Regions from separate parts of the Shinella sp. HZN7 genome, predicted to be linked through region 2. Evidence: predicted binding sites of a transcription regulator. Region 2 holds the regulator's gene; each other region holds the start of a gene.
The links. Region 2 encodes LexA, which represses DNA repair genes until DNA is damaged. Its sites were predicted from a motif close to TGTTCNNNNTGTGTTCNG; they were not measured.
Positions count from the first base shown of each region.

Region 1: shn_RS07145 (DNA polymerase IV) is a predicted target of LexA. The motif match lies at 2,087-2,104, and genes of this name have one in related genera.
Region 3: shn_RS03865 (PA0069 family radical SAM protein) is a predicted target of LexA. The motif match lies at 2,166-2,183, and genes of this name have one in related genera.
Region 4: shn_RS31025 (ATP-dependent helicase) is a predicted target of LexA. The motif match lies at 1,742-1,759, and genes of this name have one in related genera.

Region 1 is NZ_CP015736.1:1,484,456-1,488,712, forward strand. It holds gene shn_RS07140 (L,D-transpeptidase family protein) at 1-604, opposite strand, end outside; gene shn_RS07145 (DNA polymerase IV) at 736-2,082, opposite strand; gene shn_RS07150 (DUF3572 domain-containing protein) at 2,206-2,505, opposite strand; gene shn_RS07155 (response regulator) at 2,647-3,018, shown strand; gene shn_RS07160 (PleD family two-component system response regulator) at 3,035-4,257, shown strand, end outside.
Region 2 is NZ_CP015736.1:1,781,707-1,785,963, forward strand. It holds gene shn_RS08645 (ComEC/Rec2 family competence protein) at 1-2,286, shown strand, start outside; gene lexA (transcriptional repressor LexA) at 2,391-3,110, opposite strand; partial or broken gene glp (gephyrin-like molybdotransferase Glp) at 3,204-4,257, opposite strand, start outside.
Region 3 is NZ_CP015736.1:800,615-804,871, reverse strand. It holds gene shn_RS03880 (4-(cytidine 5'-diphospho)-2-C-methyl-D-erythritol kinase) at 1-897, shown strand, start outside; gene moaB (molybdenum cofactor biosynthesis protein B) at 884-1,432, shown strand; gene shn_RS03870 (hypothetical protein) at 1,539-2,069, opposite strand; gene shn_RS03865 (PA0069 family radical SAM protein) at 2,241-3,398, shown strand; gene shn_RS03860 (ribonuclease HII) at 3,647-4,257, shown strand, end outside.
Region 4 is NZ_CP015742.1:17,521-21,777, reverse strand. It holds gene shn_RS31025 (ATP-dependent helicase) at 1-1,678, opposite strand, end outside; gene shn_RS31020 (hypothetical protein) at 2,010-2,360, shown strand; gene shn_RS36125 (hypothetical protein) at 2,520-3,035, shown strand; gene shn_RS31005 (hypothetical protein) at 3,533-3,967, opposite strand; gene shn_RS31000 (helix-turn-helix domain-containing protein) at 4,092-4,257, opposite strand, start outside.

The sequences.
Region 1 (4,257 bases), 300 kb from region 2:
TCTGCACGACGGGCGGAACGATCTCCGGCTTGGGATCGGTCATCGCCACTTCGACGCTCCTGTCGCCGGCCTCGATCAGGGCGGGACGCAGGCCCGCATCCGACAAGAGCGGCGTATCCGGCACGACGACGACAGGCTTGAACAGCGCGGCATGCACGATGTGCTGCGGGGCGATCTCGCGGTCGGTGATGAGGACGTGGCCGCCGCGTCGCGTCGTGCCGAACAGGCGTTTTGCAAAATCGTTCGGCAGGCGCACGCAGCCGTGCGAGGCAGGGTAGGAGGGCACGCTGTTGGAGGCGTGCAGCGCGATGCCCGACCAGGTCAGCCGTTGCATGAAGGGCATCGGCGCGCTGTCATAGAGATTGGAAAAATGCGTGCGCTTCTTCTCGAGGATCGAGAAGATGCCGGTCGGCGTCGAATGTCCCGCCTTGCCGGTGGAGACGCGCGAGGTGGCGACCACCACGCCGCCATCATAGACCTTCAATTCCTGCAGGTCCTTCGACACCATGATCTGGAGCGGACCTTCGAGCGTGCCGCCGAGCGCCGTGGCGCAGCTCAGCATCAGGCCCACTATGCTCATGCCGGTAACAAGGCGAAACGTCATGTGACCCATCCGTACGCAATACAAACCGGCGGGAAGCGTAGTGCATCCGGTTTAAGGAAGGCTTGATGCACGCAGACGATCCCCCGATCTGTGCCATCCCGATGCAGTCAAGAACGCCGGCCTGCAGGGATTTATTCGGAAGGACCGTCGATTTTCCCGGCGGTCTTGAATGTCAACTTTTCGTGAAAACGCGCGGGGCCGGATTTGCCGAACGTGTAACCGGTCTCCACGCTCGCCTTGCCGAACTTGTCGCGCAGCGTGTTCATCGCCGCCTCCGCCGCGGCGCGGCGGGCGGCGGCGGGATCGACGAGGTCCGGCGGGTCGGCGCGGCCGGGATCGGCAAGGTCGCTGACGCCGATCCCGATCAGCCGGTACTTGGTGCCGTCCACCTCCTTGCGCAGGAGTTCCATGCCGGTGCGGAAGATGCGGTCGGCCAGCATGGTCGGGTCTTCGAGCTTGCGGTTGCGCGTGCGGCCCTTGAAATCGGCCGTCTTCAGCTTGAGCACGACCGTGTGGCCGGCAATGCCCGACTTGCGCAGGCGCGCGGCCACCTTCTCGCTGAGGCGGCGCAGGTGCGCCACCAGTTCGTCATAGCTTGAAATGTCGTCGAAGAAGGTGGTTTCGGCCGAGACGCTCTTGGCCGGGTCGTTGGGCTGCACCTCGCGGTCGTCCTGCCCGCGCGAAAGGTTGAAGAGCCGCTTGCCCATCACGCCGTAGCGGCGCATCAGGTCGGTTTCCTCCATGGTCTGGAGCTGGCCGACGGTGCGGATGCCGTCGCGCTCCAGCGTCTCGGCAAAGGCCTTGCCGACGCCCCAGATAAGGCGTACCGGCTTGTCGCGCAGGAAGCCGAGCGCCTCGGCTTCGCCGATGATGGAAAAGCCGCGCGGCTTGTTGAGGTCCGAGGCCACCTTGGCGAGGAACTTGCAATAGGAAAGGCCGATCGAGATGGTGATGCCGACCTCCTTCTCGACGCGCTGGGCGAAGCGGGCCAGCACGCGGGCGGGCGGATCGTGGTGCAGGCGCTCCGTGCCCTTCAGTTCCAGGAAGGCTTCGTCGATGGAAAGCGGCTGCACCAGCGGCGTCAGCTCCTGCATCATCGTGCGCACCTGGCGGCCCACGGCGACGTATTTCTCCATGTTCGGACTGATGACGACCGCGTTGGGGCAGGCCTCCAGCGCCTTGAACATCGGCATGGCCGAGCGCACGCCGTGAATGCGCGCGACATAGCAGGCGGTGGAAACGACGCCGCGCTTTCCGCCGCCGATGATGACCGGCTTGTCGGCGAGATCAGGATTGTCGCGCTTCTCGATCGCGGCATAGAAGGCGTCGCAGTCGATATGGGCGAGTGTCAGGCCGTAGAGCTCGTCGTGATAGACGAGGCGGGGGCTGCCACAGGCGCGGCAACGGCGCAGGTTGGCCGCCTGCCCGGCAAGGCAGTCGCGGCAGAAGCCCGGAAAACGCGTGTCGGCGATGCTCATCGTATGGAACAAATATTGAACATCGCGACATTACTGCTTAAGTTCACGAGTCTCAATAGTCGCGGGAGGTGATTGCATGACGACGCACAGGCAGGCGCGCGGCGATCCTCGCGAATCGCCCGTTCAGAAATCGTCGCTGCCATACGGCCCGGAGAGGATGGCATGGGCACGCACCACCGCCTCCGGCGTGACGCCCGTCGCCGCGCTGAAGGCGAGAAGCGTCGGCTCGTGGTCCATCAGGAAGCCGACGACGCCGGCGAGGAAGCCGGGATCGTCGACGGCATTGCGCACCTCGGTGGGCGCGACGCCGGTGAGCGAGAGGAAACGCGAGAGCAATTCCGGTTCGCCGGCAAGCCAGCCGAGGATGGCGACGGCGGTCGCCTCCGCATCGGCGACCGCGGGTGTATCTTTTTGGCTTTTCATCGTTTTCCCTCGGGAAATTTACCTTTTAATCAACCAAATCGCGCTAACGTTGCTGCGGACAGGCTGGGTGATTTCGGCTTTGCCGCAACTTATCGATCCCCCGGAAGGTTGCAAGGCCGGCGAGAGGAACAGGGACGCACGATGCCCAAGCAGGTGATGATTGTCGAGGACAACGAGCTCAACATGAAGCTCTTCCGGGATCTCATCGAGGCGTCCGGCTATACGACCATCCAGACAAGGAATGGTATGGAAGCCCTTGATCTCGCCCGCAAATACCGGCCGGACCTGATCCTGATGGACATCCAGCTTCCCGAGGTCTCGGGCCTCGAGGTCACCAAGTGGCTGAAGGAGGACGACGAGCTCCATGTCATCCCGGTGATCGCGGTGACGGCCTTCGCGATGAAGGGCGACGAGGAGCGAATCCGCCAGGGCGGCTGCGAGGCCTATGTCTCCAAGCCGATCTCCGTTCCGAAATTCATCGAGACCATAAAAACCTATCTCGGCGACGCATGAGGCGAAGGTCAGGGCCATGACAGCACGCATTCTCGTCGTCGACGACATTCCGGCCAATGTGAAGCTGCTCGAGGCGCGGCTGCTTGCGGAATATTTCGACGTGCTGACGGCCGAGAACGGCTATGAGGCGCTCGCCATGTGCGAGCGCACCCAGGTCGACCTGATCCTGCTCGACATCATGATGCCCGGCATCGATGGGTTCGAGGTCTGCGAGCGGCTGAAGGCCAATCCGCGCACGGCCCATATCCCGGTCGTGATGGTGACGGCGCTCGACCAGCCCTCCGACCGCGTGCGCGGCCTCAAGGCCGGCGCCGACGATTTCCTCACCAAGCCGGTCAACGACCTGCAGCTCATGTCGCGGGTGAAGAGCCTCGTGCGGCTGAAGACGCTGACGGACGAGCTGCGCATGCGCGCGGCCACCGCCCGCGCCATTTCCCTGGAGGAGGGGCTGGATGGCACGCTCGGCGACGAGCCGGGCGATATCCTCCTCGTCGATGGCCGCGCCAGTTCGCAGGAGCGCATCATCCGCGCGCTGAAGCCGATCGCCGAGGTCACCTCCATGTCGGACCCGCAGGCCGCGCTCTTCCAGGCGGCCGAGAGCAATTTCGAGCTGGTGATCGTCAACGCCAATTTCGACGATTACGATCCGCTGCGCCTGTGTTCGCAGCTCCGTTCGCTGGAGCGCACGCGCTTCCTGCCGATCCTGCTGATCGCCGAGCAGGGCGACGACGACATGGTGGTGCGCGCGCTCGATCTCGGCGTGACGGACTACCTGATGCGGCCGGTCGACCCGAACGAGCTGATCGCCCGCAGCTTGACCCAGATCCGCCGCAAGCGCTGCAACGACCGCCTGCGCGCCAGCGTGCGCCAGACGATCGAGCTGGCCGTGACGGACGGCCTGACGGGGCTGCACAACCGCCGCTACCTCGACAACCACATGAAGCTCCTGATCGACCGCGCCACGGCGCGCGGCCGGCCGCTGTCGGTCTGCATTACCGACATAGACCGCTTCAAGCTGGTCAACGATACCCATGGCCACGATGCCGGCGATGCCGTGCTGCGTGAATTCGCCAACCGCGTGCGCGCGGCCGTGCGCGGTGCCGATCTCGCCTGCCGTTACGGTGGGGAGGAGTTCGTCCTGGTCATGCCGGATACCTCGGCCGAGATGGCGGCAGGCGTGGCGGAACGCCTTCGCGCGATCGTCGAGCGCGAGCCGTTCCGCGTGCCCGGCACGGATGT
Region 2 (4,257 bases):
GTGGCTGCCAAGCAGCCAAGCGCGGCCGCATTCGCCGAAGAAAGGGCGCATGGCCACTTCTTCCTTTTCGTTCCGGTCTTCCTCGGCGCGGGGGCGGCGCTCTGGTTCGCCGCCGCCACCGATCCGCCGCTTGCCACCACGCTTTTCGTCATTGCGCTCGCGCTCTGGCCGGCCTGGCGCCTTCGCCATCGCGAGGACTGGATCGCGCTTGCGGCCGGCGCCGCGCTGCTCGTTCCAGTGGGCATGCTGCTGGCGGCGCTCGAAAGCGCCCGGCTCGCAACGGTCCTGCTCGACGCGCCTGTCACCACCGAGATCAGCGGGCGGGTGCTGGCGCGCGAAAGCGACGAGCGGGGTGCGATCCGCTACCGCATCGCACTGGAGGCGACGCGCGACCCGGTGCTGAAGCGGCCGCCCGGCATGGTGACGCTCCTGGCCCGCAGCCGGCACACGCCGATCCCGATCGGCGGCGGCATAACCGGGCGGGCGCGGCTCGGGCCGCCCTCCGGCCCGGCGCTGTCCGGCCTCAACGACTTCGCCTTCGATGCCTATTTCGCCGGCACCGGCGCTGTCGGCTATTTCTATCGCGCGCCGACCGCGATTGCGGTGGCCGGGCCGGGATTGGAGGGGCGGATCCGGCAGGAGATCGCGACCTGGCGCAACAACCTCACCGAGCATATCCGCGGCCGGATCGGCGGCGATGCCGGCGCGATCGCCGCGGCGCTGGTGACGGCCGAGCAGCGGGCGATCGGCGCGCAGACGGTGGAGGCGCTGCGGCAGGCGGGCCTTGCCCATGTGCTCGCCATTTCCGGGCTCAACATGGTGCTTGCCGCCGGCACCTTCCTCGTCGGCGCGCGTGTCCTGATGGCGCTCGTCCCGGGGTTCTCCGAGCGTTACCCCGCCAAGAAGATCGCCGCTGCCGGCGCGCTCGTCATGGTCACGCTCTACATCCTCGTTTCGGGCGGCGCGATCTCCGCGGTGCGCTCCTGGATCATGATCTGCATCATGCTGGTGGCGGTGCTGTTCGGCCGCGCGGCGATAAGCCTGCGCAATGTGGCGCTCTCGGCGATCCTCATCCTTGCCGTGACACCCTCTGCCGTCACCAATCCGGGGTTCCAGATGTCCTATGCCGCAACGCTCGGTCTCGTCGCCGGCTATGCGGCCTGGCGCGAGCGTCCGGTCCGCCGGGAGGGCGGGGGAGAGCGCCTGAAACTGTTCGGCGGCGCGCTCGGGCGCTTCTTCGGCGGGCTCATGCTGTCCTCGCTGATCGGCGGGTTCTCGACGCTGATCTATTCCATCGGCCATTTCCATCGCATTCCGGCCTATGGACTTGCCGGCAACCTGCTTGCCATGCCCGTCATCAGCGCCGTCGTCATGCCCTTCGGCCTCATCGCCGTGCTGCTGATGCCCTTCGGCCTCGATGCCGTGCCCTTCGCGATTATGGGCAAGGGCATCGACTGGATGATCGCGCTGTCGACATGGGTTGCAGGCTGGAAGGGCGAGATCGTCACCGGCCGCATTCCGCCGGCCGCGTTCCTGCTGGTCGGCCTCGGCGGCGGGCTTGTCTGCATCCTGCGCACGCGGCTGCGCCATGCCGGAACGCTGCTTGTCGGTCTCGGCCTCGCGCTTGCCTGCTTTCCGGTCGCAAGCGCCACGCCGGAAGTGCTGGTGTCCGAGGACGGCCGCCTCGTCGCCATCCTTCGCGGCGAAACCGTCGCGACCAACCGGGCGAGACCGCCGGACTTCATCTATGCCCAGTGGCGGCGCGCCCTCCGGCTCGGCGATCTCACGAAACCGGAGATCCGCAGGAGCGCCGGACTGACCCTCGAGGACGCCGGCGAAACCACCGGCATGACCGCGGGGCAGAAACGGCCGCGGCGCAAGGCCGACCGGCAGAAGGCGAAGGATGCCATGGTCTCAGCGCTCGCGGCGGCCCGGACCGGCAAAGGTTTCGTCTGTGAAGCAAAGGCATTCTGCGCCGCCGTCTCGCCGAGCGGCTGGCGGATCGTCACCCTGGACGACGTCGCCTTCCTGGGCACGGCCTGCGATGCGGCCGACCTTGTCGTCGTGTCCCTGGCCCTGCGGCTGGAGGCCTGCCGCTCCGGCGCGCGCCTTGTGACGGCGCGCCACCTGAGGCGAACCGGCGCCCTCGAAATCCAGCCGGCCGACGGGGACACATCCCGCGCCGTCTCCGAAGCGCGCATCCTGCCGGCCGTGGAAAGCCTCGACCGGCCCTGGACCCGCCACCGCACCTATGACTGGCGCACCGGCAGCTTCGATCCGTCTTGAGCATTTCCGCTTTTCCTCGAACCGCGAGAACACTCCAACTCTTTGTTTTAACGCAATTCCGGACGCAGGACCGCTTGGCACGTCTGCTGGAATTGTTCCCGGGATCAGTGATAGCGGCGGATGAGGCCGACCAGCTTGCCCTGGATCTTCACCCGGTCCGGCCCGAAGATGCGGGTCTCGTAGGCGGGGTTTGCCGCTTCGAGCGCGATGGAGGCGCCCTTGCGGCGGAAGCGCTTCAGCGTGGCCTCCTCGTCGTCGACGAGCGCGACGATGATCTCGCCGGGATTGGCGCTGCTCGCCGTGCGGATGATCACCGTGTCGCCGTCGAGAATGCCGGCCTCGATCATCGAATCGCCCTTGACCTCCAGCGCGTAGTGTTCGCCGTTGCCGATCATCTCGGCCGGCACGGTGATGTCATGGGTGTTGTTCTGGATCGCGGAGATCGGCACGCCGGCGGCGATGCGGCCCATGACCGGAACGGAGACGGAAGAGGAAACCTCCGCCACGGGCGTGCGCTGCGGCGGGGCGGCGACGGGCGGCTGCTTGCCGCGGCTGCCCTCGATGACGGCCGGCGAGAAGCCGCGGCGCGGCTGCAGGCTCTGCGTATAGGCTTCGGGGAGCTTTATCACCTCCAGCGCGCGGGCCCGGTTGGGCAGGCGCCGGATGAAACCGCGCTCTTCCAGCGCCGTGATGAGGCGGTGGATGCCGGATTTGGAGGCGAGATCCAGCGCATCCTTCATCTCGTCGAAAGAGGGGGGAATGCCGGATTCCTTCATCCGTTCATGAATGAACAGGAGGAGTTCCTGTTGTTTCCGCGTGAGCATGGCCCCTCCACCGAGAATCGTGAAACAAATCCAGAACAGACACTATCTGTTCCATATGTGTTCTGCAAGGGGCTGCTGAAACAATAATACCGTTCAGGCGGACGGTTCGCGCAGGAGCAGGACCGTGCAGGCCGCGCCCGCGGGGCCGCCGGGGCATGCGGCGGGCGGATGAGGAGGCCTTCGGCGGTGGCGAAGGCCTTCATCATGGAGGAATCCTGCTTTTCGAGGGGCGTGACGCGCAGTTCGCCGGCGGGGCCGCGGGTGATGCGCGCGCGGACATAATCCTGCCGGTGGTCGTTTTCCTTGAGCGGGACGACGGTGATGGCCGGATGCTCCAGGCTCTTCGCCGGCAGGTGGGCAAGACGGCGCACGAGAGGGACGAGGAAGAGGTGGGAGCAGACGAGGCTCGAAACGGGATTGCCGGGCAGGCCGATGACCTGGACGGCGCCGAGGCGGCCGACCATCAGGGGCTTGCCCGGGCGCATCGCGATTCGCCAGAAGTCGAGATCCATGCCGGCCGCGCCGAGCACGGGCTTCACGAGGTCGAAATCCCCGACGGAGGCGCCGCCGAGCGTGACGAGGGCGTCGATACCGAGCGTCAGCGCGTGGCGCACGGCCGCCAGCATCGCTTCCTTGTCGTCGGCGACGATGCCGAGGTCGATCACCTCGGCGCCGGCCGCGCGGGCGAGGGCCGCGACGCCGTAGGTGTTGGAGGCGATGATCTGGCTGGCGCCGGGCGGCGTACCTGCCGGCACGAGCTCGTCGCCGGTGGCGAGCAGGGCGATGCGCGGGCGGGCACGGACGGTCAGTTCCGCATGGTTCATGGCCGCCGCGACCGTCAGGCGGCCGGCATCGAGCACGTCCCCGGCCTTCAGGACGATCTCGCCTTCGGCAAAATCCTGGCCGCGCGGGCGGATGTGGCGGCCTTTCGGCGTGAGGAAGGTGGTGCGGATGCGGCCGTCTTCCAGCACCTCGGCATCTTCCTGCAGCAGCACGGTATCGGCGAAGGCCGGCAGCGGGGCGCCGGTGAAGATGCGCACGGCCTCGCCGGGACCGGCGGTGCCTTCGAAGGCGTGGCCGGCGGAGGAGAGGCCTGCGACCCTCAGGATCGCGCCGAGCGCGGCGATATCCGCGTGGCGCACGGCAT
Region 3 (4,257 bases), 980 kb from region 2:
GCCCTGTCGGGGTTCGTGGTCGTCGAGCCGGCCCCGGCCAAGATCAACCTCGCGCTCGCCGTCACCGGCCGGCGCGAGGATGGCTATCACCTCCTCGACAGCCTCGTGACCTTCACCGCCTTCGGCGACCGCATCGGCCTTGCGCCGGCGGCCGAGGACCGCTTCACCCTGTCCGGCCGCTTCTGCGGGGCGCTTTCGGCCGAGGCCGACAACCTCGTCATCCGCGCGCGAGACCGGCTGCGCGCGGCGCTCGCCCCGAACGGGCAGGCGGCCCCGCCCGTGCACATCCATCTCGAAAAGAACCTGCCCATCGCCTCCGGCATAGGCGGCGGCTCGGCGGATGCCGCCGCGACGCTGCGCGGCCTCATCTCGCTGTGGAAGGCGGAGCTGCCCGCCGACGGGCTGGATGCGCTTGCCCTCGGCCTCGGCGCCGACGTGCCGATGTGCCTTGCCAGCCGCCCGCTGCGCGCGCGCGGCGTCGGCGAGGCGATCACCCCCGTCGCCCTGCCGGCCCTTCCCATCGTGCTGGCCAATCCGCTCGTCGGCATTTCGACGCCGGCCGTCTTCCAGGCGCTTGCCTCCCGGCGCAACCCGCCGCTCGCCCTTGCGGGCGCTGCCGGCTGGGCGGAAGCGCTTGCGCGCCTGCGCAACGACCTGGAGCCCCCTGCCCGCCGGCTCTGCCCCGAGATCGCCGCGATCTCCGAAAGCCTTGCGGCCACCGGCGCCGGCCTGGTGCGCATGTCCGGTTCCGGCGCGACCTGCTTTGCGCTATACGATACGGACGCGGCTGCCGAGACCGCGGCGGCGGCGCTCTCGCACCGGCACCCGCACTGGTTTTTCACCGCCACGAGCACGCTGGAAGCGCAAGGCAAGGGAGCCGACGATGGCGCATATTGACGAGACGAGGCCCTTCATTCCGGTCGGCATCGCCGTGCTCACCGTCTCCGACACGCGCACCCTCGACACCGACCGGTCCGGCGATACGCTGGTCGCGCGCATCAGGGAGGCCGGACACCGCCTTGCCGACCGCGCCATCGTGACGGACGACGTGGCCGCGATCCGCGCCAAGGTGGAAGCCTGGACGCGCGACGACGCGGTGGACGTGGTCATCACCACGGGCGGCACGGGCTTTACCGGCCGCGACGTGACGCCTGAGGCGCTGGAGCCGCTGTTCGAAAAGCGCATGGACGGCTTTTCCGAGGTCTTCCACCGCATCTCCTACGACAAGATCGGCACTTCGACGATCCAGTCGCGCGCGACCGGCGGCGTTCTCAACGCCACCTTCATCTTCGCGCTGCCGGGGTCGCCCGGGGCCTGCAAGGACGCCTGGGACGGCATCCTGAAGGCGCAGCTCGACTATCGCCACATGCCCTGCAACTTCGTGGAAATCATGCCGCGGCTCGACGAGCACCTGAAGCGCACGGCCGGCTGACCCGCTCCCCTCCGGGGGGCGTAGCGTTACATCGATGCCGGCGCCGATTTCGCAATCGCGCTGCCCGGCGCACCGGCCTGTTCCGCGATGAATTTCCTGCCCTGGCTCAATCGATCCCCGCCCGCATGGCCTTCACGGCCCAGGCGGGAACCAGCTCCACGGCCAGCCGGCGCACGCCGGCGCCCGTGGCGATGTCGGCGAGCGTCATGCCGGTGCGCACCGCGGCCGAGGCCTGGCGCTTGCTGACGAGGTAGCCCTGTTCCAGCGGCGCGCGGCGGCGCGCAAGGCGCTGGAAGAACGGCCGGCGATGGCTGCGCGAGCCGAGGAACTGCGCCGGATTGCGGTTGACCGACACATGGTCGACGACCGCGTCCACCCAGCCCGACAGCGGCCGGGCGCCCGGCTCCAGCAGCAGCAGCCAGTCGCCGCGGGCCGAACGCACCACGTCCTTCATGTCCCAGCTCGTCAGGAAGCGGCAACCGGCGGCGTCCGCCACCTTGGAGGAGCCGTCGCGCGAGCCGTGGTCGAGCACGATCACGTCGCGCACGACGCCCTCGACGGCGCCGGAAACCAGCGCCGACAATGTCTGCGCAAGCTCGGCCTCGTTGTCCCGGCATTCCATGATGATGGTCAGCATGTCCTCCCATACCGCATTGCAGCATCGATTGCCACCGCGGGAACCCGCGAAGTTTCCCGCATGGTTAGGCGGCATGGTTAGCGGCGCCCCGAAATTTGTTCTTGCATTGTTCTCATTTGCGCGATAGGAATATAATCATTGAATCGGGGCCTGCCCCCGGCGGAGACACTCATGAACGATCTGGCCAGCCTGAGGCAGGGCGCGCTTGCGCCCGGCCATGCGAAAGACATTGCCGAAGCGCTGATGGCCGAGACGGGCATGCGCGTCGACAGCGAGCGCCGGCGCGGCCGGGGCGCGGGCCTCAACTTCACCGGCCGCTTCGAGCCGGTGACGCGCGAGACGGTCGACGACGGCTGGCAGACGCTGGAGGAACTGCCGCCCTTCCGCACCGAGGTGCAGGTGGAAAAGCCGCGCACCATCATCACGCGCAACGAATCGCCCGACATTCCCTTCGACCGCTCGATCAATCCCTATCGCGGCTGCGAGCACGGCTGCATCTACTGCTTCGCCCGGCCGACCCATGCCTTCATGGGCCTGTCCGCCGGCCTCGATTTCGAGGCACGGCTGTTTGCCAAGCCGGACGCGCCGAAGCTGCTGGAACGGGAGCTTTCCAAGCCCGGCTACAAGCCGCGCGTCATCGCGATCGGCACCAACACCGATCCGTACCAGCCGATCGAGAAGGAATGGCGCATCATGCGGCAGATCCTCGAGGTGCTGGACGCGGCCAATCATCCGGTCTCGATCGTCACCAAGTCGGCGCTCGTGCTGCGCGACATCGACATCCTCGCGCGCATGGCGGCACGGGGCCTCGCCTGGGTGGGGCTTTCCGTCACCACGCTCGACCGCAAGCTCGCCCGCACCATGGAGCCGCGCGCCGCCACCCCGCCGCGCCGGCTGGAGGCCATCCGCACGCTCTCGCAGGCCGGCATTCCCGTCGCCATCATGATGGCGCCGATCATTCCCGGCCTCAACGACCACGAGATCGAGCGCGTGCTCGATTCGGGCAAGGCCGCCGGCGCGCTGGAGGCGAGCTATGTGCTGCTCCGCCTGCCGCTGGAGGTGAGCCCCCTCTTCCGCGACTGGCTGCTGCGCCACTACCCGGACCGCTACCGCCATGTCATGTCGCTGGTGCGCTCCATGCGCGGCGGCAAGGATTACGACGCCGAGTTCGGCAAGCGCATGAAGGGCGCCGGTCCCTATGCCTGGCAGATCGCCCGCCGCTTCGAGATGACGGCCAAGCGGCTGGAGCTGACCCGCACCCGCCGCAGCCTTGCCTGCGACCAGTTCGTGCCGCCCTCGGGCAGCGGCGTGCAGCTCTCGCTGCTGTGAGGCGGGAGGGGCCTTGCTCCTCGCCCCGCCGGCATTCGTCAGGGGAAAGCAGGCCCGGCTTTCCCGAAAGGACTGACGGCGCCGGGAAATCCAGCCCATCCGGTTCGGCCTGAACCGGAGAGCTGCGAAAACGAAACCCCGCCGGGCGCCCGCGCCCGGCCTCTTCTTCCGGTCTGCCTTTCCCCGGGGCACACCGGCGCTCCTCCGGCGTCCGCCTCCTGCCGGAGGGCTTGCAGGGAATCGGATGGATGTGCGAGGTTCGCCGCATGTCCCGTACCGCATCCTCCGATTCCCGCCTTCTTTTCGACCTGCCCGAAGGGCCGGATTTCCAGATGGAAACCGCTGCCCTGAAGCGCGGCATCTGGCCGGTGGCCGGCACGGACGAGGCCGGCCGCGGCCCCCTGGCAGGTCCCGTCGTCGCCGCCGCCGTGGTGCTCGACCCGGATAACATCCCCGGCGGCCTCAACGATTCCAAGCAGCTCAATGCCGCCAGGCGCGAGGTGCTGTTCACCCTGATCCTGCAGTCGGCCTTCGTCTCCGTCGCCTCCAGCTCGTCGCGCCGCATCGATGCCATCGACATCCGCAAGGCGAGCCTTGATGCCATGCGCCGCGCCGTCGCGGGTCTGGAGGTCGCGCCGAAACTCGTGCTGGCCGATGGCCGCGACGTGCCGCCCGGCCTTGCCTGCGAGGGCCGCGCCGTCGTCAAGGGCGATGCCCGCTCACTCTCCATCGCCGCCGCCTCCATCGTCGCCAAGGTGATGCGCGACCGCATGATGGCCCGCGCCGAGGACACCTATCCCGGCTACGGCTTCGCCATCCATGCCGGCTACGCCACCGAAGTGCACCGCAGAGCCATCAC
Region 4 (4,257 bases), on a different replicon from region 2:
CGTCAAGGAGCGGCACGCCGGCCTGGTCGCTGGTCGCATCGGGCGGGTCCAAGGTCAATTCCGTGAGAAAGCGCTCACGACTGGCGTAGCCGCCGGCGATCTGTTCGAGCTGCAGCAGGTCATCCTTGCGGGTGTCGGCGTCCTCATGGATGCGTTCGAGGTGCGGCTCGTACCACATTCGAACCGTGCCGATCTCCGCCGGCCAGCCTGCCTCCGCCTTTCGTAGCGCCGAGACCAACGTCACGAAGGCGCCCCAGTCGTCGCCGGTTTTTGCCGGTGGCGGAATTTCGGCGAGCGACTGCAAGGGCTCGGGGTCGGCGGCAATCGTGTTGAGGATCTTGCCGGCCGTCTGCGGCCCGATACCTGGCAACAACTTCAGCACCCGGAAGCCGGCAACCCGGTCGCGCGGGTTTTGGCTAAACCGCATGACCGCCAGCATGTCCTTGACGTGCGCGGCGTCGAGGAATTTGAGACCGCCGAATTTGACAAAGGGAATGTTTCTCCGCGTCAGTTCGATTTCCAGCGCGCTGCTGTGACTGGAGGTGCGGAACAGCACCGCCTGCTGCTTCAAGGTGAGGCCGATTTCGCGGTTGGCGAGCACCTGCTCGACGATATAGGCGGCCTGGTCCACCTCGTCCTTGACGGTGACCAGCATGGGCCGTTGCTCGGAGGCGCGGTCGGTCCAGAGATTTTTCGTATAGCGTTCCCGCGCCAGTTCGATGACACCGTTGGCCGCAGCCAGGATCGGCTGGGTCGAGCGATAGTTGCGGTCGAGCGTTATGACATCGGCCGGCTTCGGCGAGAATTCTTTCGGAAAATCCAGGATGTTGCGGATGGTCGCAGCGCGGAAGGAATAGATCGACTGCGCGTCGTCGCCGACGACAGTCAGGCCGCGGCCGCCGGGCGCCAGAGACATCAGGATCGACGCCTGCAGGCGATTGGTGTCCTGGTATTCATCGACAAGGATGTGGTCGAAGCGGTTGCCGACGTCCTCGGCCAGCTCCGGCTCGGAAACCATCTGCGCCCAGTAGAGCAATAAGTCGTCGTAGTCCAGAACGTTCTGTGCCTGCTTGGTTTCAACGTAGGCGGCGAAGAGCTGCTTCAACTCCTCTTCCCATTCCAGCACCCATGGATAGGACGATTTCAGGATCTCCTTGATCGAAGCCTCGGAATTGACCACGCGGGAATAGATGGCGATGCAGGTGCTCTTTGTGGGGAACCGGCTCTGCTTTGCAGAAAAGCCAAGGTCATGCCGGACGAGGTTCATCAGGTCGGCGCTATCCTCGCGGTCATGGATGGTGAAATCGACGCTGAGACCGATCTGCTCGGCATACATGCGCAAGAGCCGGGCGCCGATGCCATGGAAGGTGCCGGCCCAGGCCAGCGCGTCGGTCATGACGGCTGCGTTGTCACCGAGCACCTGCCGGCAGATGCGCTGCACACGGCGCGCCATCTCGGACGCCGCCCGCCGCGAAAAGGTCATCAGCAGTATACGGCGCGGATCAGCGCCATTGACGATCAGATGCGCGACGCGGTGCGCCAGCGTGTTGGTCTTGCCGCTGCCCGCGCCGGCGATGATCAGCAGCGGGCCGCCGATCTTCCCATCCGGCAGGCCGATACCGTGCTCGACCGCCTCGCGCTGCCGGTCGTTGAGTTTTTCGAGATGAGCCGCTGCCATTCGTCCATAGCTTTGAGAAGAGATTTCCGAGCCCGCCGCCGAATTAGGGGATAACGTGGAAGCGGGAACATACAAAGAACGTATCAGCGCATTCGCCAAATTGAAACCCTGTAGATCAGCGACACGACGGTCGGCGCGGTCTCATTCGCCGATCCGCGGTGAGGAAGTCCTGGAAGATTATGCTGGCCGCCCTTTGCCCTTTATGCTGGAAAAATGGTCGGTCCGGGCGTGCAATCGTGAACTGAATAAAGCGCCGCGACAGGCGCGGTGCTGGATTAGCGAACGAACTCCGTGCTAATTTCTTGCGTAAAGGCGAGGTGAGGCGCGCGCCTTGACCGCGTCCGCTATTTCGATGGTGTTGATGAAGCAGTTTGTTCCTGAGCCTTTGCCCGAGCCGGATGACCCGAGCTTCAATGACCTTCATCGCGCATGCCTTTTGTGGGTCTATTACCTTCGCGCGGAGAGCGAGGTGAAGAAGCAGGCCTTTCTATATGAAGCGGCCCGTCACCTCATGGTGCTTGAACCCTGTGGTGATGAGGGCGAACAGGTGTACGCGCAGGTGTGGGAGGCGATAAGGCGCCGCGAGCTCGCGAGAGCCTCCGTCAAGACGAATGCCGGTTATAAATATGTCGAGGCGACGGACGAAGGTAGTTTCAGCGCTTTCAAGGTGATCGCCTACTGATGTCAGGGGATGGTTATACAAACATAATCAATAACTTAGTTCCATAATGAAACTTATGTGACATGATATAACGCCACGTTTATATCTTGTTCTCAGATGCGACAGAGAGTGGGGCGATGCGTGGGCGGATTAGTACTGGTAAACCATTGGGAGCGCATTGTGCTGGCTTCCGTCATGGAATTCTTGGGTGCAGAGGATCGCGCTGCCGCTCTTGAAACACGACAAGATGCAGAGGCGGCGCGGGACGCAGCCTACGAGGCGTTGCGGCGGAGCATGGTCGCAGCCGTTTTCCTGCACCACTTTGCCGAAGTTGCCGTTAACCGGAAGCATCCGGCACTTCATGGCTTGGACAAACTGGATATTTACAAGCAACTCTCAGCAAAAACGGTCGCACCTGATCAATCCGCCCGCCCCGACGATGGTAAGATTCTCGGAGAGGTGGCGGATGCAATCAAACATGGGGAACTTACCGCCCATCATATTCGCCATGTTGCAAAAAATGGACGCGTCATCGAGTGGACCTATGACCCTGCGTCCCTGTTTGCGGAAGGTAGCGCTAACGGCGTGCCGCAGATTGTTGTGGTGACTGCGGCCGGCAGCCGATCATTGCGCGCCGTGATGCAGAATGTCTGCACCACCTGGAGCAACTGGCTTGGATTAACTCCCACCGCATAGATCGCGAATGCGGCCAGGCCGAATGCGCCAAGGGCAATCAGCCCAAGCAAGGTTTCAATAGGAAGACCCGAGACGCTCTTCGTCACTTCAACAATCGAGTCCTGCATCACCTGCGCTCCGTAAGTCGTGGGGCGATTTCCGCGTTTATGCGAAAAATTTAGTCGCTAGACAAATCTATCTCTAGAGACAGTTGGAGAGCAGTTGAGGGACTTTATTGCATTTATGATTTAAAAATCAATGGGATATTTTTCTGCAAAGAGTTTATAAAGGTCCCTGAAACAGTTCACGAATGACCGCCCAAGGACTAAACTGCCGCTTTCGCGGGATTTTCATGAACTCAATTTGCCCGCTGAAGTTCGACGAAAACGAGTTTTTAGACCTAAGAATTCCGACCCACGGTCATGAGTGGCCGCAGCAAGATAGCGATTGGGACGGCCAAAATCATCAAAGAAGTTGCAAAGGCCCTCACTGATAAGACGGCCCGCGGGCAGCACCACTTACTCTGGTTTGCTCCCTGGTTTGCAAATGAGCGGCCGAAGCTCCTGCACGATCACACCAGCTTTCGGCGATAGCATCGCGCCGATCCAGTTGTCCGAAAATGTCCCGGCCGCATCAGCCGGTGAAAGCCAGATCACCTCGTTCGTGTCGAGCTCGATTTTCACCTCGCTCCCGATCGGACTGCCGGCGACGGTCTGAACATAGTGACGTTTGATCGAATGGGCCTTTCCTTCCGCGTCGACCAGCTGGTTCTCGCGATAGGCCACCGCGATCGTGCCGGCCTCCCCGCGCGATGCGCAATCGGTCGCCCGCTCGCATCGAATGACCGTCGAAAACGTGCAGGACCAGGTAAAGCCGCTACGCCACATCGGATTGTCCGCAGCCCATGCCGCGGACGCCGTCAGGAGCAGCGCCGAAATCAGCGGGTATTTCAAGATTCTCATCCCTTTTGGCCCGAACGCCATGTCCGGTGCGAAGCGCATGGGAGGATGATAAATTATAATTTACGGAAACCGCAACAGCAGTGCCGGGCCGGTTCAGCCGCGCATGCCATGAAACTCAGCCGTCGCTGGATTTAATGCCCATCATCAACTCTTGCAGTGGAACCTTCAAATTCGTGCTGATCCGCGTGATGACCTGGAGGGACGGATTGGCTGTGGCGTTGAGAATCCCGAAATAAAATGGACTGGTGATCTCACAGAGGCGCGCCATCTCTTTTTTCGTC